DNA from 3 places in the Cellulosimicrobium sp. NPDC055967 genome. Region 3 is predicted to be linked to each of the others. Evidence: riboswitches for the same ligand, from Rfam matches in the RefSeq annotation. Region 3 holds a riboswitch; each other region holds the start of a gene.
The links. Region 3 has a riboswitch for thiamine pyrophosphate ahead of ACFC2L_RS16415 (thiamine ABC transporter substrate binding subunit). Riboswitches for the same ligand answer to the same signal wherever they lie in the genome.

Region 1: another riboswitch for thiamine pyrophosphate. It lies ahead of ACFC2L_RS07075 (ECF transporter S component); the one in region 3 lies ahead of ACFC2L_RS16415 (thiamine ABC transporter substrate binding subunit).
Region 2: another riboswitch for thiamine pyrophosphate. It lies ahead of ACFC2L_RS18250 (FAD-dependent oxidoreductase); the one in region 3 lies ahead of ACFC2L_RS16415 (thiamine ABC transporter substrate binding subunit).

Annotation. Positions count from the first base shown of each region.
Region 1 covers NZ_JBHJYJ010000004.1:88,245-95,167, forward strand. The annotation lists gene ACFC2L_RS07050 (MBL fold metallo-hydrolase) at 1-250, shown strand, start outside; gene hisS (histidine--tRNA ligase) at 324-1,718, shown strand; gene ACFC2L_RS07060 (peptidoglycan DD-metalloendopeptidase family protein) at 1,758-2,426, shown strand; gene ACFC2L_RS07065 (energy-coupling factor transporter transmembrane component T family protein) at 2,489-3,277, opposite strand; gene ACFC2L_RS07070 (ABC transporter ATP-binding protein) at 3,274-5,115, opposite strand; gene ACFC2L_RS07075 (ECF transporter S component) at 5,129-5,854, opposite strand; TPP riboswitch at 5,963-6,082, opposite strand; gene ACFC2L_RS07080 (hypothetical protein) at 6,170-6,643, shown strand; gene ACFC2L_RS07085 (Rv2578c family radical SAM protein) at 6,675-6,923, shown strand, end outside.
Region 2 covers NZ_JBHJYJ010000019.1:34,040-40,962, reverse strand. The annotation lists gene ACFC2L_RS18270 (hypothetical protein) at 1-573, opposite strand, end outside; gene ACFC2L_RS18265 (glycosyltransferase family 4 protein) at 754-1,914, shown strand; gene guaA (glutamine-hydrolyzing GMP synthase) at 1,919-3,532, opposite strand; gene thiE (thiamine phosphate synthase) at 3,576-4,301, opposite strand; TPP riboswitch at 4,353-4,432, shown strand; gene ACFC2L_RS18250 (FAD-dependent oxidoreductase) at 4,437-5,822, shown strand; gene thiS (sulfur carrier protein ThiS) at 5,828-6,061, shown strand; gene ACFC2L_RS18240 (thiazole synthase) at 6,071-6,916, shown strand.
Region 3 covers NZ_JBHJYJ010000014.1:81,385-88,307, reverse strand. The annotation lists gene ACFC2L_RS16430 (DUF4235 domain-containing protein) at 1-291, opposite strand, end outside; gene ACFC2L_RS16425 (ABC transporter ATP-binding protein) at 360-1,568, opposite strand; gene ACFC2L_RS16420 (ABC transporter permease) at 1,568-3,283, opposite strand; gene ACFC2L_RS16415 (thiamine ABC transporter substrate binding subunit) at 3,363-4,463, opposite strand; TPP riboswitch at 4,546-4,650, opposite strand; gene ACFC2L_RS16410 (ABC transporter ATP-binding protein) at 4,827-5,717, shown strand; gene ACFC2L_RS16405 (ABC transporter permease) at 5,714-6,923, shown strand, end outside.

The sequences.
Region 1 (6,923 bases), on a different contig from region 3:
GGGGCACACCGAAGGGTCGACCCTCTACCTCGGGGGCGAGCCCGCGGCGGGGATCGTGCTCAGCGGCGACGTGCTCTTCGCGGGCTCGGTCGGCCGCACGGACCTGCCCGGCGGGGACGGCGCGACGATGGCCCGCACGCTGCGCGACGTCGTCGGGCGCCTCGACCCCGCGTGGGACGTGCTGCCGGGCCACGGGCCCGCGACCACGGTCGCGCGCGAGCTCGCGACCAACCCGTTCCTCGCGGCCTGACGTGCGCGGGCCGGCCCGTCCGTCGGCCGGGACGATGCGGACGACCGTGCCGGCGTCTGGGAAGATCTGACCCATGGCCAGGCCCACACCCCTCTCCGGTTTCCCCGAATGGCTCCCCGACGGTCGGATCGTCGAGCAGCACGTCCTCGACACCCTGCGCCGCGTGTTCGAGCTGCACGGGTTCGGCGGGATCGAGACGCGCGCGGTCGAGCCGCTCGACCAGCTCCTGCGCAAGGGCGAGACGTCCAAGGAGGTCTACGTCCTGCGGCGCCTGCAGGAGGAGGCCGGCGACGCCGACGACACCCGCCGGGACAAGGGCGACAAGCAGCTCGGCCTGCACTTCGACCTCACGGTCCCCTTCGCGCGCTACGTGCTGGAGAACGCCGGGCACCTCGCCTTCCCGTTCAAGCGCTACCAGATCCAGAAGGTGTGGCGCGGCGAGCGCCCCCAGGACGGGCGGTTCCGCGAGTTCACGCAGGCGGACATCGACGTCGTCGGCGCGGGCGAGCTGCCGTACCACTACGAGGTCGAGCTGCCGCTCGTCATGGCGGAGGCGCTCGGCGCGCTGCGCGACATCGGGGTGCCCGAGGTCCGCGTCCTGGTCAACAACCGCCGGGTCGCCGAGGGCTTCTACCGCGGTCTCGGGATCGACGCCGTGGACGAGGTCCTGCGCCAGATCGACAAGCTCGACAAGATCGGGCCGGAGAAGGTCGCCGGGCTCCTCGTCGCCGAGGCGGGCACCACCCCGGAGCAGGCCGAGGCGTGCCTCGCGCTCGCGGCGATCAGCGGGAGCGACACGGGCGTCGTCGACCGCGTGCGGGCGCTCGCGGCCGAGCACGGCGTGGAGAGCGACCTGCTCGAGACGGGTCTCGGTGAGCTCGGCGCGCTGGTCGAGGCGGCGAGCGTGCGCGCACCCGGCGTCGTCGTCGCGGACCTGAAGATCGCGCGCGGGCTCGACTACTACACGGGCTCGGTCTACGAGACCGTGCTCGTCGGGCACGAGCAGCTCGGGTCGATCTGCTCGGGCGGCCGGTACGACACGCTCGCGTCCGACGGCGCGAACACCTACCCCGGGGTCGGCCTGTCGATCGGCGTGTCCCGCCTCGTCTCGCGCCTGCTCTCGGCGGGCCTGGTCCGGGCGACGCGCTCCGTGCCGAGCGCCGTCGTCGTCGCGGTGACGAGCGAGGAGACGCGCGGTGCGTCCGACGCGGTCGCGACCGCCCTGCGGTCGCGGGGCGTCCCAGTCGAGGTCGCGCCCGCCGCCGCCAAGTTCGGCAAGCAGATCCGCTACGCCGACCGGCGCGGGATCCCGTTCGTCTGGTTCCCGGGGCGCGTCGAGGATGACGGGACGCGCTCGCCCGACCAGGTGAAGGACATCCGCTCGGGCGAGCAGGTGGACGCCGATGCCGCGACGTGGGCGCCGCCCGCCGAGGACCTGCACCCGCGGGTGGTGCCGGCGGGCGCCTGACGGACCGACCGGACGGCGTGCAGGGCGAGGGGAGACGACGTGGCGGACGCGGTCGAGCTCGCCCTGCCGTTCGCGGGCACGTGGCTCGTGCAGAACAGCCCGGCGCGGCGCGTCCCGAGCCACGGGACGCACCTGTTCGCCACCACCTACGCGATCGACTTCGTCGCGGTCCGCGGGCGCCGCACCGCGGACGTGCGCGACTGGCGCACCGTGCTCGGCACCGAGCCGCCCGAACGGTTCCTCGGCTTCGGCCTGCCCGTCCTCGCGCCCGGCGCGGGCACGGTCGTCGCGGCGCACGACGGCGAGCCCGACCACGAGGCCCGGCGCTCGCCGTTCGCGCTGCTCGGGTACGCGCTCACGCAGGCGTCCCGGGCGCGTGCCGGCCGCGCGGCGCTCGCGGGGAACCACGTGGTGGTCGCGCTCGACGTCCCGGGCGTGTTCGTGGTCCTGGCCCACCTGCGTCGGGGGTCGGTCGAGGTGCGCCCCGGGCAGCGGGTGACGACGGGCGACGTGGTGGGTCGGTGCGGGAACTCGGGGAACTCGACGCAGCCGCACGTGCACGTGCAGGCCATGGACGGTCCCGACGCGCACGCCGCGCGGGGCGTGCCGCTCGCGTTCCGCGCCTACCGCGAGCACGGGCGCGACGCGGGCGTCCGCGGCGTCGCGCTCGGGGTCCCGGGCGAGGGAACGGTCGTCGAGCCCGTGTGAGGCGGCTCGGCCGGTAGGTCGGCCCGGCGGGCTTGCCCGGGCGCGTCGACGGCGGTGTCGCCTCACGCGGTGAGCGCGCCGATCCCGGTCACCCACCCCCCGAGGACGCCCGCCGCGACCACCGCGCCGGCGACGGCCAGGACGGCGCCCGCCGCGACGACGTCGGGCACGCCGAGCGGGACGGGCCGCGAGGACGTCCGGGGGCCGCAGCCCAGCCCGCGCGACTCGAGCGCGACCGTCAGCCGCTCGGACCGGCGCACCGCCCCGACGAGCAGCGCGAAGGCGGCCGCGCCGAGCGACCGTGGCGACCGGGGGAGCCGGCCCGGCCGGCGCCGGGGGTCGCGGACCGCCTGGGCGCAGCGGATCGTGTGCCACGCGTCGGGGAGCTCGACGAGGAGCCGGTGCGCGGCGAGCACCGCGAACGTCCAGGTCGCGGGCAGGCGCGCGTGCTGGTGCAGGCTCGTCATGAGGCGCACGGGGTCGGTCGTCAGGACGAGCGCGAGGGACAGCGCGCCGACGAGCAGCGTGCGCAGCGCGAGCGCCGCGCCGATGGTCAGGCCGTCCGCGCCGACGGTGAACGGACCCAGCGGGACCGCGGCGCCCCCGGGCCGGGTGACGACGTTGACCACCAGGAGGCTCGTCGCGAACACCACGAACGGGACGTGGGCGAGCGCGAGGGTCCGGACGGGAACGCGTCCGAGCGTCAGCAGCGCGGCGACCGTGAGCACCCAGCCGGTCGCGGGCGTGACCGGGTCGGTGACGAGCAGCGCGGCCGTCGAGACGACGAGCACCGTCGCGAGCTTGACCGTCGGGTTCCACCGTTCGAGGGCCGTCGGGCGGTGACCGGTCACGGGGCGACCTCCGCGGCGACCGCGGCCGTGGGCGCGGGGAGTCTCGCGGTCCCGGGATCGGCGCCCGGCACGACGTCGCGCACGACGTCGTGCCGGGTGTCGCACGCGGCGTCGAGCGCACGGACGAGCGCGCCCGGGTCGAGGCCGCGACCGCGGCCCACGCGTGCCCACCAGTCGAGCAGCGGGGACCGGCGCAGGCCCGCGAGCGCGCACAGCGCGTCGTCGGCGAGGACCGTCGACGGCTCGGCGACCGTCGCGAGGGTGCCGCCGACGACCACGGCGACCCGGTCGGCGACCGCCGCGACGAGCGAGAGGTCGTGCGAGACGACGACCACCGCACCGCCCGCGTCGGCGCGCTCCCGCAGGACGCGGGCGACCGCGGCGGCCTGGGCCCGGTCCAGCCCGAACGTGGGCTCGTCGGCGAGGAGGACCGGCGGGTCCAGGACGGTCGCTGTCGCCAGGGACAGGCGCCGCTGCTCGCCGCCCGAGAGCCGGTACGGGTTCGCGTCGGCGAGGCGCGCGAGCCCGAACGCGGCGAGCTCCCGGTCGACGCGCGCGTCGACGTCGTCGAGGCGGGCGAGCCGCGCCGACCAGGCGACCTCCTCGCGCACCGTGCGGGCGACGAGCTGGTGCTCGGGGTCCTGGAACACCATCGCGACGGGCTCGCCGGTCGCGGTCGCGACCTCGCCCGTGGTGCGCTCGAGCCCGGCCATGCCGCGCAGGAGCGTCGACTTGCCGCCCCCGTTGGGCCCGACGACGGCGAGCACCTCGCCCGCGCGGACGTCGAGGTCCACGTCGCGCACGACGTCCGGGCCGCCGTGCCGGGACCGCCCCGCGCGGAGTCCGCCCCGATGGACGGCGAGGCCGCGGGCCCGGAGCGCCACGGGGCGCGCCGCGCCGGCCGGGGTCACGGCCGGGTCGGTGGTGGGGCGCGCGGGCGAGGACCGCGCGAGGTCGGCCAGCCAGTCGTCGGCCTCGGGGGAGCCGAGCGGCCCCGGGGCGCCCGCCTGCTCGAGGCGGACGGCGAGGGGCAGCCAGCACCCCAGCCCGGCGAGGTCGTGCGCGTGCTCGCGCAGGACGCGGTCGGTGGGGCCGTGCGCGACGACCCTGCCGTCGCGCCCGAGCACCAGGGTCGCGTCCGGCAGCGTGCCCAGGTCGTCCAGGCGGTGCTCGACGAGCACGACCGAGCGGTGCCGCGGCGCGGCGTCGTGACCGTCCCCGGGTCCGGGTCGGCGCGCGAGGCGGGCGACGAGGGCCCCGACGTCGTGGGCGGCGGCGGGGTCCAGCAGCGCGGTGGGCTCGTCGAGGACGAGGAGCTCCGGCTCGGCGACGAGCGCCGCGGCGACCGCGACGCGCTGGGCCTCGCCGCCCGACAGCGCGTGGGTCGGGCGGTCGTGCAGGTGCGCGGCGCCGACGGCGGTGAGCGCCGCGGTCGCGCGGGCGTCCATGCTGCGGGGGTCGGCACCGCGGTTCTCGAGCGCGAACCGCAGCTCCTCGTCCACTCGCGCCAGGCAGAGCTGGTCGCCGGGCCGCTGCTGGACGAGGCCGACGCGGGCGGCGAGCGCGGGCGGAGGCACCTCGCGCGGGTCGGCGCCGGTCACGCGGAGGCCGCCCAGGACGGCGCCCGGGAGGGTGTGCGGGACGACGCCGACGAGCGCGCGCAGGAAGGTCGACTTCCCGCACCCGGAGGGGCCGAGGACCAGCAGGCTCGTCCCGGCCGGGACGGTGACGTCGACGCCGTCGAGCACCCGGGTGCCGTGGTGCCCGAGGTGCACGGTCACGTCGGCGGCTGTGACAGCGTCGGGAACGTCGCGCGCGTGCGCGGTCACGTCAGCCACGTGCGCGGTCGCCTCACCCACGGCGGGCCGCGCCGATCGCGAACGCGTCGAGGGCGCCCGTGCGGGCGAGCGAGTCGCCGAGGAGGCGGGCCGCGAGGCCGCACAGCACGATGCACGACACGACCTGGATCCCGAGCCGGAGCATCGCGTAGTCCTGACCGAGCCAGCCGAAGCGCACGGCGTTGAACGCGAACGTGACGAGCGCGGCGCTCACGCCCGACGCGACGAACACCCACCAGCCGAACCGGCGGTAGCGCGTGAGCGCGAACGGCAGCTCGGCGCCGACGCCCTGGACCAGGCCCACGACGAGCAGCAGCGGCCCCGCGGGGGAGGCGAGGAAGACGACCTCGACGAGCGCGGCGAGGGTCTCGGCGAGGATGCCGACCCCCGGCTTGCGCACGATGTACGTGGCCAGGGGGCCGACGACGATCCACGCGCCCGCGAGGACGTTCGCGGCGAGGTCCGCGAGGGGGCCCATCGCGAGCTGGAGCGGGGCCCAGAGCTGGACGAACGCCCAGTACACGAACCCGAAGACGACGCCGAGGACGGCGATCAGCACCGTCTCGTGCAGCGTCAGCCCGCGACGTGGCGCGGGGCGCCCGGTCGGGCGGACCGCGGGACCGGGCGCCCCGCCGCCCGACACGCCGGGCGACACGCCGGCCGACCCGGCGGGCGGCTGGTCGGTGGGTACGGCGGCGCTCCGGGTCGCCTGCTGCGGGGTGGTGCGGGGCTCGGCCATGCGGGTTCCCTCCGTCGGGCCCCCGGGGCGAGGGGTGCACGACGGCGCGCCACCGCCGGGCCCGCGCGCACGGCACGGCGCGGGCGCGCGGGCACGAGCGCGCAGGGGACGGTGACGTCGGCCCTGCTCCCTTCGCTGGTACGAACCAGATCAGGTTCCACGGGTCTGCAGGAGGGACGGGTGTCCGGCCTGCACTCTCAGCGCTCGTGCGCTCCCCGGGGGCGTTCGGCCCGACCCTAGGCCCTCGGCGCGGCCCGGACAATCCCGGCGTCTCAGCCAGCGGGACGGGCCGTCGGGGCATGAGAGCGTGGCGGCATGACCACGGACAACGACCCTGCGGCGGTCGCCGAGCTCGACCGCCTCGACGAGGCCGTCCGGTCGGCGCCCGCCGGAGACACGACGGCGCAGATCGACCTCTGGCGGCAGGCGGCCCGGCTCGACACCTGGTTCTTCATCGCGCGCGGCCCCGAGGACCGGCCCCGCCCGTACGCGGTGGCCGCCGCCCAGGGGCCGATGATCTGCCTCTACAGCAGCGCCGGCCGCGCGAAGGAGGCCGCGCTGGCCCTCGGGCTCGCCGCAGAGGGCGACGCCGTGCCGCTCCTCGCGGTCCCGGTGCCGGCCGCGATCGACTACCTCGCCTCCTTCGGTGCGGCCGGCGTCGTCGGGGTGACGCTGGACCACCCGCGGATCGGGCACCACGTGCCGCTCGCGAACCTTTCCCTGCTCAAGGCGTGGGTCGCCGGGGACGCGGGGGTAGGCGTCGGGCGGGCGGCCGTCCCCGGGGCTTGACGTCGAATCGAACACCTGTTCGAATGTGCGGGTGAGGTGGGACGGACAGGCGCTCGGCGCGGACGACGGCGCTCTCCCGGGGCTGGAGCGGGCGGGCCTCGTGCGCAGCGTGCGCACGCCCGAGTTCGCGGGCATCACGTTCCACGAGGTGACGGCCAAGAGCGCGCTGTCGAAGGTCCCGGCGATGTCGCGCATGCCGTTCCGCTGGACGGTCAACCCGTACCGCGGCTGCAGCCACGCCTGCTCCTACTGCCTCGCGCCGTCGACGCCGGTGCTGCTC
Region 2 (6,923 bases), on a different contig from region 3:
GGCCTCGACGGGACGAGTCGGTTCCGGACGGACGGGCGGGGCGGTCGGCGCGGGCTCCGCGTGCGCCGGGGCGGCGTGCCGTCCCGCGTCCGACAGGTCGCCCGACGACGTGTACGCCCCCGGCGTCTCGACCGCGACGCTCGGGCCGCCCGCGAGCCGCCGGAGCGCGATCCCGACGAGGATGAACAGGATGCCGAGCCCCATGACGAGCAGGCACACCCCGAACGCGACGACGGACGTGAAGAGCGACGCCCGGAGGAACGACGCCGTCATGACCGTCTGCCGCGTCGGGTCGTCCTGGTCGAGCTCGGCGTACGTCTGGCCGCCGCTCGCCTCGAGCGCGTGCTTGTTGATGACCTCGGCCTGCGCGTACGCGGTGAGCGGCCCGTTGACGTGGCGGCCCGCCATGAACGACGCGTCGTCCGAGACGGTGATCTCCTCGGCGGACAGCTGGTTCGCGACCACGATCCAGGTCCCGATGCCCGCGAGGAGGAGGACGATGCCGGCGATGATCGACACGAGGCCGATGCCTCGCGCCCCCTTGGCCGGCGTGACGGTGACGGTGCTCGACATGGCGCGTTCTCCCCTTCGTCAGGACCCACCTGCTGCCGCACCGCGGTCCGCGACCCGCGGGCGCGGGTCCGCCGCAGGGCGGTCGAACCACCCATACGGGACCCACGGTAGCGACGACGGCGGCCCCCCGCGCGGCGAACGCGCACCTCAGCGCCGCGCCGGGATGGGAGGATGCCGACCGTGCGCATCACCCACCTGACCGACTGCTACCTCCCCCTGCTCGGCGGGATCGAGACCCAGGTCGCGCGGCTCGCGCAGCAGCAGGCGGCGGCCGGCCACGACGTGTCCGTCGTGTGCACCACGCCCGCGCGCCCCGGCGCGCACGGCGTCTCGACCGAGCGGGACGGCGACGTCACGGTCCACCGGCTCGCGGCGCGCGTCCCGGGCGGCTACCCCGTCCACCCGCGCGCGCCCCACCACGTGGCGCGGATCCTGGGCGCGGACCGGCCCGACGTCGTGCACCTGCACATGGGCGTCCTCACCCCCTCGACGCAGGCGTCGCTGCGCACGGTGGTCCGGGCCGGGCTGCCCGCGGTGCTCACCGTGCACAGCGTGTGGGGCGGCGCCGAGCGGGCGTTCGCGGGGCTGGACCGCGTCGTGCGGTGGTCACGGTGGCCGGTGCTGTGGTCGGCGGTGAGCGAGCTGACCGCCGCTCCGCTGCGCCGCATCGTCGGCGACCACGGCGAGGTCGTGGTGCTGCACAACGGCCTCGACCTGGACGCGTGGCGCGTACCCCGCACCGAGCGCGCGGACCGCATGGAGGGCTCCGCCGTGCACGTCGTCGCCGCGACGCGGTTCGCCCCGCGCAAGCGCGTGCTGCCGCTCCTGGAGGTGGTGCGCGACGCCGTCGGGCGCCTCCCCGAGGGTGCGCTCCACGTGACGCTCGCCGGGGACGGCCCCGAGCTGGCCGACGCGCGGCGCTTCGTCGCGGAGCACGGGCTGGGGTCGGTCGTGTCGCTGCCGGGCCGCCTCGACGCGACCGGGCTCCAGCGCCTCTACGCACGGGCCGACGTGTTCGCCGCGCCCGCCGTGGAGGAGGCGTTCGGCATCGCCGCGCTGGAGGGCCAGGCCGCCGGTCTCGCGGTCCTGACGCGCTCGCAGTCGGGCGTCGCGGAACGCCTCACCGACGGCGTCGACGCGCTCCTCGCGGACGACGACGCCGGGCTCGCCGACGCGCTCGTGCGGCTCGCGACCGAGGACGGCCTGCTCGACCGGATCGTCGCGCACAACCGCGACGTGCCGTCGTCGGCGGGCTGGCCGCGCGTGCTCGCCGACGTGGAGCGCGCCTACGAACGGGCCGCGACGATCGTCGTCGATCGTCGGGCCCGTCCGTCCCGCTAGGGGGTCACTCCCACTCGATGGTGCCCGGGGGCTTGCTCGTGACGTCGAGCACGACCCGGTTGACCTCGGCCACCTCGTTGGTGATGCGCGTCGAGATGACGGACAGCACGTCGTAGGGCAGGCGCGTCCAGTCGGCCGTCATCGCGTCCTCGGACGAGACGGGGCGCAGGACGATCGGGTGGCCGTAGGTGCGGCCGTCGCCCTGGACGCCGACCGAGCGCACGTCGGCGAGCAGCACGACCGGGCACTGCCAGATCTCGTTGTCGAGACCCGCCTTCGTCAGCTCCTCGCGCGCGATCGCGTCCGCGGCGCGCAGCGTCTCGAGGCGGTCCGCCGTGACCTCGCCGACGATGCGGATGCCGAGCCCGGGGCCCGGGAACGGCTGGCGCGCGACGATCTCCTCGGGCACGCCAAGCTCGCGACCGACCGCGCGGACCTCGTCCTTGAACAGGGTGCGCAGCGGCTCGACGAGCGAGAACTGCAGGTCGTCGGGCAGACCGCCGACGTTGTGGTGGCTCTTGATGTTCGCCGCGCCCTCGCCGCCGCCCGACTCGACGACGTCCGGGTACAGCGTGCCCTGCACGAGGAACTTGACCTCGGCGCCGTGCTCGCCCGCGTCCTCGACGATCTGGCGCGCCGCGTCCTCGAACACGCGGATGAACTCGCGGCCGATGATCTTGCGCTTGGTCTCGGGGTCGCTGTGCCCGGCGAGCGCGGTGAGGAACCGCTCCTTCTCGTCGCGGATCACGAGGTTGACGCCGGTCGCCGCGACGAAGTCGCGCTCGATCTGCTCGACCTCGCCCGCGCGCATGAGCCCGTGGTCCACGTGCACGCACGTGAGCTGGTCGCCCACGGCGCGCTGCACGAGCGCGGCCGCGACCGCGGAGTCGACGCCGCCGGAGAGCGCGCAGATGACGCGCGCGTCGCCGACCTGGGCGCGGATCGCCGCGACCTGGTCCGCGATGACGTTGCCGGGCGTCCAGTCCGGGGCCAGCCCGGCGCCGTCGTACAGGAAGTGCTCCAGCACGGTCTGGCCGTGCGCGGAGTGCTTGACCTCGGGGTGCCACTGCACGCCGTAGAGGCGGCGCGTGGTGTTCTCGAACGCCGCGACGGGCGAGCCGGCCGACGTCGCGAGGACCTCGAACCCCTCGGGCGCGCGGTGCACCGCGTCGCCGTGGCTCATCCACGTGGTCTGGTTCTCCGGCGTGCCGTCGAGCAGCACGCCCGCGGCGCACACCTCGACCTCGGTCCCGCCGTACTCGCGCAGGCCCGTCTGGGCCACCTCGCCGCCGAGCGCCTTCGCCATGGCCTGGAAACCGTAGCAGATGCCCATGACGGGCACGCCGGCCTCGAACAGCGCCGGGTCGACGAACGGGGCGCCGGTCGCGTACACGGACGACGGACCACCCGAGAGGATGATCGCGACCGGGTCCTTCGCGAGCATCTGCTCGACCGTGAACGTGTGCGGCACGATCTCGGAGTAGACCTTGGCCTCGCGCACGCGGCGCGCGATGAGCTGCGCGTACTGGGCGCCGAAGTCGACGACGAGCACGGGGCGCGGGGTCGCGGCGACCTCGGCGGTGGTGGGGGTGTCGGGAGCGGTGGCGGGTGACGTCACCGCTCCAGGATAGTCGCCGCGCGGCGGGCGACCGTCACGCGTCTCAGGCGCCGGCGCGCTCGCCCGCTCGCGCGGCGGCTCGTCCTGCCACGCGCTCGCGCAGGGCGCGCGCGGCACGCTCCGGGTCCGGCGCCTGCGTGATCGCCCGCACCACGACGACGCGGTCCGCCCCGGCGTCGAGCACCGCGTCGAGCCGGTCCGGGTCCACCCCGCCGATCGCGAACCACGGCGTGCCCGGCCGCGTCGCGGCGACCGCGCGCAGCAGGTCGAGCCCGACGGCGGCACGCCCCGGCTTGGTGGGCGTCGCCCACAGCGGGCCCACGCAGAAGTAGTCGACGCCCGGGTCGGCCTCGGCCGCGGCCGCCTGCTCGGCCGAGTGCGTGGACCGGCCGAGCACGGGGTCCGGGCCCAGCAGGGCGCGCACCGCAGGCACCGGCAGGTCCCCCTGGCCCATGTGGACGACGGGCGCGCCCGCGAGCCGTGCGACGTCGGCCCGGTCGTTCACCGCCCACAGGGCGCCGTGCTCCGCCGCGACCCGCGCGACGAGCTCCTGGAGCTCGAGCTCGCGCGCCACGTCGAGCGTCTTGTCGCGCAGCTGGACCACGTCGACCCCGCCCGCGAGCGCCGCCCGCAGGAAGTCCTCGAGGTCGCCGCGCTCCTCGCGCGCGTCGGTGCACAGGTAGAGGCGCGCGTCGGCGAGGCGGGCGCGCGCGTCGTCCGGTGCCGGCACGACGGGGTGCGCGGGCGTGGCGAAGGTCTCGGTGCTCACCCGCCGGAGCCTAGCCGCGCCCGCTCCCCCGCGCGGGTACTGTGGCCGACAGCACGGGAGCCCCGCACGGGGCTGAGAGGGCGTCGGAGCCGACCGTCGAACCTGATCTGGGTCATGCCAGCGAAGGGAGCGCGCATGCACACCCCTGTCCGTCCCGAGCCCCGCCCGCCGGGAGCCGGTCCTGCCGTGCCCGACGGCGCGCGCGACGTCGTCGTCGTGGGCGGTGGGATCGTGGGGCTCGCCGTGGCGTGGCGCGCCGCGCGCGCCGGTCTGACGGTCACGGTGCTGGACCCGTCGCCGGGCGACGGCGCGACGCGCGCCGCCGCCGGCATGCTCGCCCCGGTCACGGAGGCCGACTTCGGCGAGGACGACGCGCTGCGCCTGCACCTCGCGGCCGCCGGAGCCTGGCCCGGCTTCGCCGCCGACCTGCGCGCCGCGACGGGGGCCGACGTCGGGCTGCGCACCGCAGGTACCCTCACCCTCGCGTACGACGCCGACGACCTCGCGCTGCTCCGCCGCGTCCTCGCCCTCCACGCGGCGCACGGCCTGGCCTCGCGCGAGCTCACCGTCGCCGACGCGCGCCGGCGCGAGCCGTACCTCGGCCCCCGGGTCGCGGGCGCGGCGTGGGCGCCCGCCGACCACGCGGTCGACCCCCGCGCGACGCACGCGGCGCTGCTCGGCGCGCTCGACGTCGCCCCCGGCGCGGGCTCCGGGGCGGGTGCGCCCGCGGGCGGGGACGGCCGTGCCGGGGTGCGCGCCGTCGTCGTGCGGGCGTCGGCGACGCGGCTCGCGGTCGACCCGGCCGGGCGCGTCGTGGGCGTGCACGACGACGGGGGCCGGCTCCACGCGGCCGGTGCCGTCGTCGTCGCGGCGGGCTGGGAGTCCGGCGCGCTGCTCGCGGACGTGCCAGGCGTCGTCGTACCGACGCGACCGGTCAAGGGGCAGACGCTGCGCCTCGACGCCGGGCCGGACCTCGCGCTGGAGCACGTGGTGCGCGGGGTCGTGCAGGGGCGGCCCGTGTACGTCGTGCCGCGCGACCCCGTACCCGACGGGCAGGGTCACGGCTGCGCGGGGCACCGGGAGGTCGTCGTCGGCGCGACGACCGAGGAGAACCCGGACGACCGCCGCGCGACCGCCGGCGGCGTCTTCGCCCTGCTGCGCGACGCGCGCGCCCTCCTGCCCGGGATCGACGAGGCCGCGCTCGTCGACGTGACCCCGCGTGCGCGGCCCGCGACCCCGGACAACCTGCCGCTCGTCGGCCCGACCGCCGTCCCCGGCCTGCACCTCGCGACCGGACACGGGCGCAACGGCATCCTCCTCGCGCCGCTCACCGCCGACGCGGTCGTCGCCGGCCTCACCGGCACCGCACTCCAGCCCACCGTCGCGGTCGCCCTCGCCCCGACCCGCACCGACCGCTTCGCCGAACCCGGGCTCTCTCCCCACGGCGCGCCCGACCTGGGGAACGATCCCGGGTTCGGCACCGGCCGGGCGGGCGCCTTCTCCACGACGACACCGAGGTGATTCCCGTGACCCCACCCGTTCCGACCGCGCTCGTCAACGGCGAGCCGTACCCGCTCGACGCGCCCGTGCACCTCGAGCAGCTCGTCGCGGCGCTCGTGCCCGCATACGTCGCCGACGGGACGCCGCAAGGCGTCGCCGTCGCCGTGGACGACGCCGTCGTGCCGCGCGGCTCCTGGGCGACGACCGTCGTCGCGCCCGGCGACCGCATCGAGATCGTGACCGCCGTCCAGGGCGGCTGAGGAGGACCCGTGACCACGACCGACACCACCCCGCGCCGCGCCGCGGAAGGCGACGGCCTCGCCGACGACCCGCTCGTCGTCGCCGGCACGACGATCGGCTCCCGCCTCGTCATGGGGACGGGCGGGGCGGCGAACCTGCTCACGCTCGAGGACGCGCTCGTCGCGTCGGGCACCGCGCTGACGACCGTCGCGATGCGCCGCGTCGCGGTGCGCGCGGGCGGCGATGCCAGCCCCGACGCCGGGATCTGGGCGCTGCTCGCGCGCCTCGGCATCCGCGCGCTGCCCAACACCGCCGGGTGCTTCTCGGTGCGCGAGGCCGTGCTCACCGCGCACCTCGCGCGCGAGGCGTGCGGCACCGAGTGGGTCAAGCTCGAGGTGATCGCGGACGACGTCACGCTCCTGCCCGACCCCGTCGGTCTCGTCGAGGCGGCCGAGCAGCTCGTGCGCGACGGGTTCGTCGTGCTTCCCTACACGAACGACGACCCGATCCTCGCGCGCCGGCTCGAGGACGTCGGGTGCGCCGCCGTCATGCCTCTCGGCGCGCCGATCGGCACCGGCCTCGGCATCCTCAACCCCCGCAACATCGAGGCGATCGCCACCGCGGCCCGCGTACCCGTGATCCTTGACGCGGGGATCGGGACGGCGTCGGACGCCGCGCAGGCGATGGAGCTCGGGTGCGACGGCGTCCTGCTCGCGACCGCCGTCACGCGCGCCGCCGACCCGGTCCGCATGGCGCACGCCATGCGCCTCGCCGTCGAGTCCGGCCGCCTCGCCGCCGGCGCCGGCCGCATCCCCCGCCGCGAGGGCGCCCTCGCGAGCTCGTCCCCCCAGGGCCGCCTCGACCTCGCCCTGTGACAGCGAA
Region 3 (6,923 bases):
GAACGCCCGGGCGCCGCCGCGGTCGATGAGCGCCTTCACCGCCGCGAAGATCGCGCCCTGGATCAGCGCCGCGACGAGGATCTCGCGGAGCCGGTACTCGGACTCGAGCGGCTTGGGCGCGTCGGTCCGGTGGCCCGGGGTGACGCGCTTGTAGACCTGCTTGAACACCTGCCCCGCGACGAGCCCGCCCACGATCGAGCTGGCGAGCCCCACGGGGCGGTAGAGGATCTTCGCGGCCTTGCCGCCGGTCTTCTCCGGGGGATGCGTCCCCGCCGTCACGTCGTCGCTCATGCTTCGACGCTAGGTCGGCTGCGGCTCTCTCGCCCGTCGCACGACAGCGAGCGCCGTCCGTGCGGGCGTCAGCCCGGGACGACGGCGCAGCCCGTCGGGTCGACCACGACCCGCACGTGGTCGCCCGGCCCCGGGCCCGCGTCGTCGGCCGGACCGGCCGCGAGCGCCACGAGCCGGGCCGGGGCGCCGCCGTCGGTCCCGGGCAGGTCGACGTCGACCGTGATCTCCACCGCGCCCCGCCGGAACACGCTGCCCACGACCGTCGCGACCCAGGTGCCGGGGCCTGACGTCGCCGAGCCGCCCTGGGCGTCGGACGCACCGGACGTACCGACCACGCGCAGCCCGCGCGGCCCGATCGCGAGCAGCTCGCCCGAGCCGTCGTACGCAGGGTCGTCAGCGCCTCGTCGGTCCAGGGAGCGGCCTGCTGCTGACAGCTCGGTGGGGACGAACGCCTGGTAGCCGAGGAACTCCGCGACGCGGCGCGAGGCGGGGGCGCGCCACAGGTCCTCGGGCGGCGCGACCTGGAGGAGCTTGCCGGCGTCCATGACGGCGACGCGGTCGGCGACGGTGAACGCCTCGTCGTGGTCGTGGGTGACGAAGACCGCGGTCGTGCCGGTGGCGCGCAGCGCCTCGCGCAGGTCGAGCGCGAGGCGCTCGCGCAGCCCCCGGTCGAGCGCGGACAGCGGCTCGTCGAGCAGGAGCAGTCGTGGTCGCGGCGCGAGCGACCGCGCGAGCGCGACGCGCTGGCGCTCTCCCCCGCTGAGGGTCGCGACCGCGCGCCGCCCGTACCCGGCCAGCCCGACGACGTCGAGCAGGTCGGTCACGCGCGCGTCGCGCGCGGCGCGGGGCAGCCCCGCGATCCCGTAGGCGACGTTGCCCGCGACGTCGCGGTGCGGGAAGAGCTGGCCCTCCTGGAACATGAGCCCGAACCCGCGCCGGTGCACGGGGACGCCCGTGAGGTCGCGGCCGTCCCACGCCACGGACCCCGACGCGACCGGCTCGAGCCCCGCGACCGCGCGCAGCAGGCTCGACTTGCCGCACCCGCTCGGCCCGAGCAGGGCGAGCACCTCGCCGGGCGCGACGTCGAGCGTGACGCCTGCGACCGCCGTCGTGCCGGGGTCCGTGCGCGCTCCCCCGGTGCCGCGCGCGCCGTAGCGCACGACGACGTCGCGCACCGCGAGCCCGGCGCCCTCCCCGGGCGCGGGATCGGGCACGGCGTCGGGGCGCGACGGCTCCGGCGTGCCCGCGCGCGCGGGGGCGGGGTCGGTCTGCACCATCAGAACTCTCCTCCGGGTCGGTCGCCGCGCAACCGCTCGGCGAGCAGCATCACGGTCGCGGTGAGCAGCGCGAGCACGACGCTCGCCGCGAGCGCCATGCCGTAGTTCTCGGCGCCCGGACGCCCGATGAGCCGGAAGATCACGACCGGCAGGGTGGCGCTGTCGGGGCGGGCGAGGAACGACGTCGCGCCGAACTCCCCGAGCGAGACCGCGAACGCGAACCCGACGGCGAGGCCGAGCGAGCGGGCGGCGATCGGCCCGTCGACCGTGCGGAACACGCGCCCGGGGGCGGCGCCGAGCGTCGCGGCGGCCTCGCGCAGGCGCGGGTCGATCGCGCGCAGCGTCGGCAGGACCGTGCGCACGACGAGCGGGATCGCGACGACCGCCTGCGCGATCGGCACGAGGAGTCCCGACGTGCGCAGGTCGACGTCGAGGCCGAGCGGCCGGTCGAGCGTGAGGAGGAAGCCGAAGCCGACGGTCACCGCGGAGACCCCGAGCGGGAGCATGAACACCGAGTCGAGCACCGAGATCGCGCGCCGACCGCCGCGCGAGCGCGGGCGCCGGGACACGACGAGCGCCACGAGGCCGCCGATCACGACGGCGAGCAGGGTCGCGAGCGCGGCGGTGCGCAGCGAGTTCCCGGCCGCCTCCCACACGGTGACGGACAGCGCGTTGCGCCCGCCCGTCGTGCCGAGGTTCGCGTAGTTGTCGAGGCCCCAGCCGCCGCCCGGGACGCGGAACGAGCGCACGACGAGCGTGCCGAGCGGCAGGCCGACGAGCACGACGACCACGGCCGCCGTGAGCGCCGCCGGGGCGAGGTCGCCCGTCGGGCGGCCGTCGCGCCACAGCCGCAGCGGGTGCGCGGACGACGTGGAGGACGAGAGGTTCAGGGCTCGCTCGCGCCGCGCCCGCGTGCGGTTCGCGACGGTGAGCGCCGCCGCGACGACGACGAGCTGCACGACGGACAGCACCGCCGCGGTGCGCAGGTCGAGGAACTGGGTGGTCTGGATCCAGATCTCCGTCTCGATGGTCCCGTAGCGGATGCCGCCGAGCACGAGCACGACGCCGAACGCCGTCGCGCAGAAGAGGAACACGATCGACGCGGCGCTCGCGATCGCGGGAGTCAACGCCGGGAGGGTCACGGTGCGGAACGCGCGCCACGGCGTCGCGCCGAGCGCCCGGGCGGCCTGCTCGGCGCGCGGGTCGAGGTGCTCCCACAGCCCGCCGACCGTGCGCACGACGACCGAGTAGTTGAAGAACACGAGCGCGACGACGATCGCCGCGAACGTCTCGTCGAGCCGCAGGAACCCGAGCGGGCCGCCCTGCACGAGCAGCGACCGGAACGCGACGCCCACGACGACGGTCGGCAGCACGAACGGCACCGTGACGAGCGCGCGCACGACCCGTCGCCCGGGGAACCGGCACCGGTACAGCACGTACGCCCCGGGCACGCCGAGCAGCACGGAGAACGCCGTGCCGAGCACGGCCTGCCACAGCGTCAGCCCGAGGATCCGCCACGTCCGCGGCTGGGAGAAGACCTCCGCGAACCCCGACAGGTCGAGCCCGCCGTCGTCCCCGACGAACCCGCGCGCCACGAGCGTGACGACCGGCCACGCGAAGAACACCCCGAGGAACAGCAGCGGCACCGCCGCCGCGATCCCCCACAGCACCCCGCGCCCGACGCTGCCCCGCCGGACCGCGCGGCCCCTCACCACGGCTCTACCTCGGCGGACCAGGGCTCTACCTCGCGAGGTAAAGCCCTGGTCATGCCCGCCGGCGGACCGGAGACGCGGGTCAGTCGACGACCGTGGCCGTCCATGCCTTGATCCACTCGTCACGGTGCGCCGAGATGTCGGCGGGCGCGACCTCGAAGGGCTCGTCGGCGAGCGGGGCGAACTCGGCCCAGCCGTCGGGGAGCGCGACGGAGTCGTCGGCGGGGTACATGTACATCTGGCCGGGCACGTCGGCCTGGAACGCCTCGCTCACGAGGAAGTCCACGAGCTGCTGCGCGCCCTCGGGGTTCTTCGCGTTCGCGAGCACGCCCGCGTACTCGACCTGGCGGAAGCACGTGTCGAGCAGCGCACCCGTGGTCGACTCGGAGCCGTCCTCGGTGAGCGTGAACGCGGGCGACGTCGAGTACGACAGCACGAGCGGGCGCGGCCCGGCGCCCTCGGAGCCGGAGAAGTCGACGTAGTACGCGTCGGACCAGCCGTCGACGACCTTCACGCCGTTGGCGCGCAGGTCGGCCCAGTAGTCCTCCCAGCCGTCCTCGCCGAACGCGCCGACGGTCGCGAGGAGGAACGCGAGGCCGGGCGACGACGTCGCCGGGTTGGTCACGACGAGGAGGTCCTCGTACTCCGGCTTCGCGAGGTCCTCGAGCGACACCGGCTCGGGGATGCCCGCGTCGGCGAACCAGGTGTGGTCGACGTTGACGCAGACGTCGCCGAGGTCGACGGGCGTCAGCTCTCCCCCGTCCCCCACCGCGTACTGCGCCGCGGAGTCGGACAGTCCGTCCGGCGTGTAGGGCGCGAGCACGCCCTCGTCGATCGCGCGCGAGGCGAACGTGTTGTCGATCCCGAACACGACGTCGCCCAGCGGCGAGTCCTTGGTGAGGATCAGCTGGTTGACGAGCGCGCCGCCGTCGCCCGGCGCGACCTGCTCCACGGTGAGCCCGCTCTCCTCCTCGAACGCGGCGAGCACCTCGTCGCTCACGGCGAAGGAGTCGTGGGTGACCAGGGTGACCGTGCCCCCGGCGCCCGACGACGCGTCGTCGCCTCCCGAGCCTGACGTCGCGTCGTCGCCGCTGCCGCACGCGGCGAGCGCGAGGAGGGCGAGGGTCGTGCCCGCGCCCGTGACGAGGGTGCTCCGGCGGGTGCGGGCGGTCGTGCGCTGCATGTGTCCTCCCAGGACGTTCAGGAGGGGTCCACCGACCCGTGCGACCCGTGCTCCGGCGAGCGCGGGAGACCGCACGAGCAGGTGATCGAGATTCCCGACTTCCTCCACCGGTGCTAACCGGATCAGGTTCGAGGGTCTGCGGTGGTCCGCACTCTCAGCTCCTCCAGGAGCTCCCCTGTCGTTCACGTCGAGCCTACACCGGGCCGCCCCTGGGGAATCCCCCTGAGAGAACCCTGAGAGCGGCGCCGCACCGACCAGGGAGGGGTCCGGGCCGGTCCCCGATGCCCGGGGGCGCACCCCCGCGGGAGGGTCGAGACGACCGGACCGGGGCCCCCGGCCGACGACGCAGGAGGGGAAGGACCGATGAGCAGCAGACCTGGGATGACGGGTGCGACGACGACCGTCGCGACGTCCACCGAGAACGCCGAGAACGCCGAGAACGCCGCGGGAGCCGCCGGGACCACGCCGGAGCGGCCCGTGATCGCCACCGCACGGGGGCTCGTGAAGACCTACGGGCGCGGCGAGGCCGCGGTCCGCGCCCTGGACGGCGTCGACGTCGACCTCGAACGCGGACGCCTCACGGCGATCATGGGCCCGTCCGGGTCGGGCAAGTCGACCCTCATGCACTGCCTCGCCGGGCTGGACTCCCCCACGGCGGGGACCGTCGTCGTGGACGGCGAGACGGTCTCGGCGATGAGCGAGCGACGGCTGACGCGGCTGCGACGCACGCGCATCGGGTTCGTCTTCCAGTCGTTCAACCTCGTGCCGACGCTCACGGCGGAGGAGAACATCGTGCTCCCGCTCGCCGTCGCGCGCCGGCCCGTGGACCGGGCGTGGTTCGACCGCGTCGTCGACGCCGTCGGCCTGCGCCCGCGGCTCGGGCACCGCCCGGCGGAGCTCTCGGGCGGGCAGCAGCAGCGCGTCGCGTGCGCGCGGGCGCTCGTGTCCCGGCCGGCGGTCGTGTTCGCGGACGAGCCGACCGGCAACCTCGACTCGCGCGCCGCCGCGGAGGTGCTCGGCTTCCTGCGCGCCTCGGTGGACGACCTCGGCCAGTCCGTCGCCATGGTCACGCACGACCCGACGGCGGCGTCGTACGCGCACCGCGTGCTGTTCCTCGCGGACGGGCGCCTCGTGACCGAGCTGCGCGACCCGACGCCGCAGGCCGTCCTCGACACGCTCGGCGCCCTCACGCCGGCGGCGTCGGCGGGCGCGCACGCCGCACCGGTCACCCACGAACCGGCGGCCGTCCGATGATGGGCCGGATCGCGCTGCGCGGCGTGCGCGCGCACGGCGCACAGCTCGTGCTGTCCGTGCTCGCGGTGACGATCGGCGTCGCGTTCGTCACCGGCACGTTCGCGCTCCGTGCGATGCTCGCCTCGACGTTCGACGGCATCGTCGCGTCGTCGATCCAGGCGGACGCGTACGTGCGCGGCGCCACCACCGCCGGGTCCGCGCTCGAGTCGTCGTCCGCGCAGCTCGGCGGCGCACGGAGCCTCGTCCCGGCGGACCTGGCCGGCACGCTCGACGCGCGGGACGACGTCGACCTCGCGCTCGCGGAGGTGAGCGGCCCCGCCGTCCTGGTGGGCGCCGACGGCACCGCGGTGCTGAGCACCCAGGCGCCGAGCATGGCGATCGGGTACGACCCGCGCGACCCCGGGCCGCGCGTGGTCGACGGCCGCGCGCCGGAGGACGGCGCCGAGGTCGCGCTCGAGTCCGCGACGCTCGAGGCGTCGGGGCTCGCCGTGGGCGACACGACCGACGTCGTGCTCGGCGACGCGGTGCGGCCCGTGCGCGTGGTCGGCGAGCTCTCGCTGTCCGCGCCCATGGCGGGTGCGACGATCGTCCTGCTCGACACGACGACCGCCGCGATGACGTACGCGCCGGACGGCATGGTGCCGTCGATCGCCCTGTACGCCGCCGACGGCGTCTCGCCCGAGACGCTGCGCGACGCCGTCGCGGCGGCGCTCCCCGGCGACGCCGAGGCCGTGACGGGCGCGGAGCTGCGCGACGAGACGAGCAGCGCCATCGCCGACCAGCTCGGCTTCGTCTCGACGTTCCTGCTCGTGTTCGCCGGGCTCGCGCTGTTCGTCGGTACGTTCATCATCACCAACACGTTCGCGATGCACGTGCGCCGCCGCACGCGGGAGCTCGCGCTCCTGCGCGCCGTCGGGGTGTCGCCCGCGCAGGTGTTCGCCTCGGTGCTGGGACAGGCCGCCGTCGTCGGGGTCGTCGGCGCGGTGCTGGGCGTCGCGGCCGGGTTCGGGCTCGCCGAGCTCGCGCGGAGCGGGCTCGGCGCGGTGGGCATGGAGCTGGCCGGGTCGCTGCCCGTGACGACCGCCGGGATCGTGGTCCCGCTCGTCGTCGGGGTCGTGGTGTCCGTCGTCGCAGCGGCCCTGCCCGCGCGGCACGCGGCGCTCGTCCGGCCCGTGGAGGCGATGCGGGCCGACGTCGTGCGTCCCG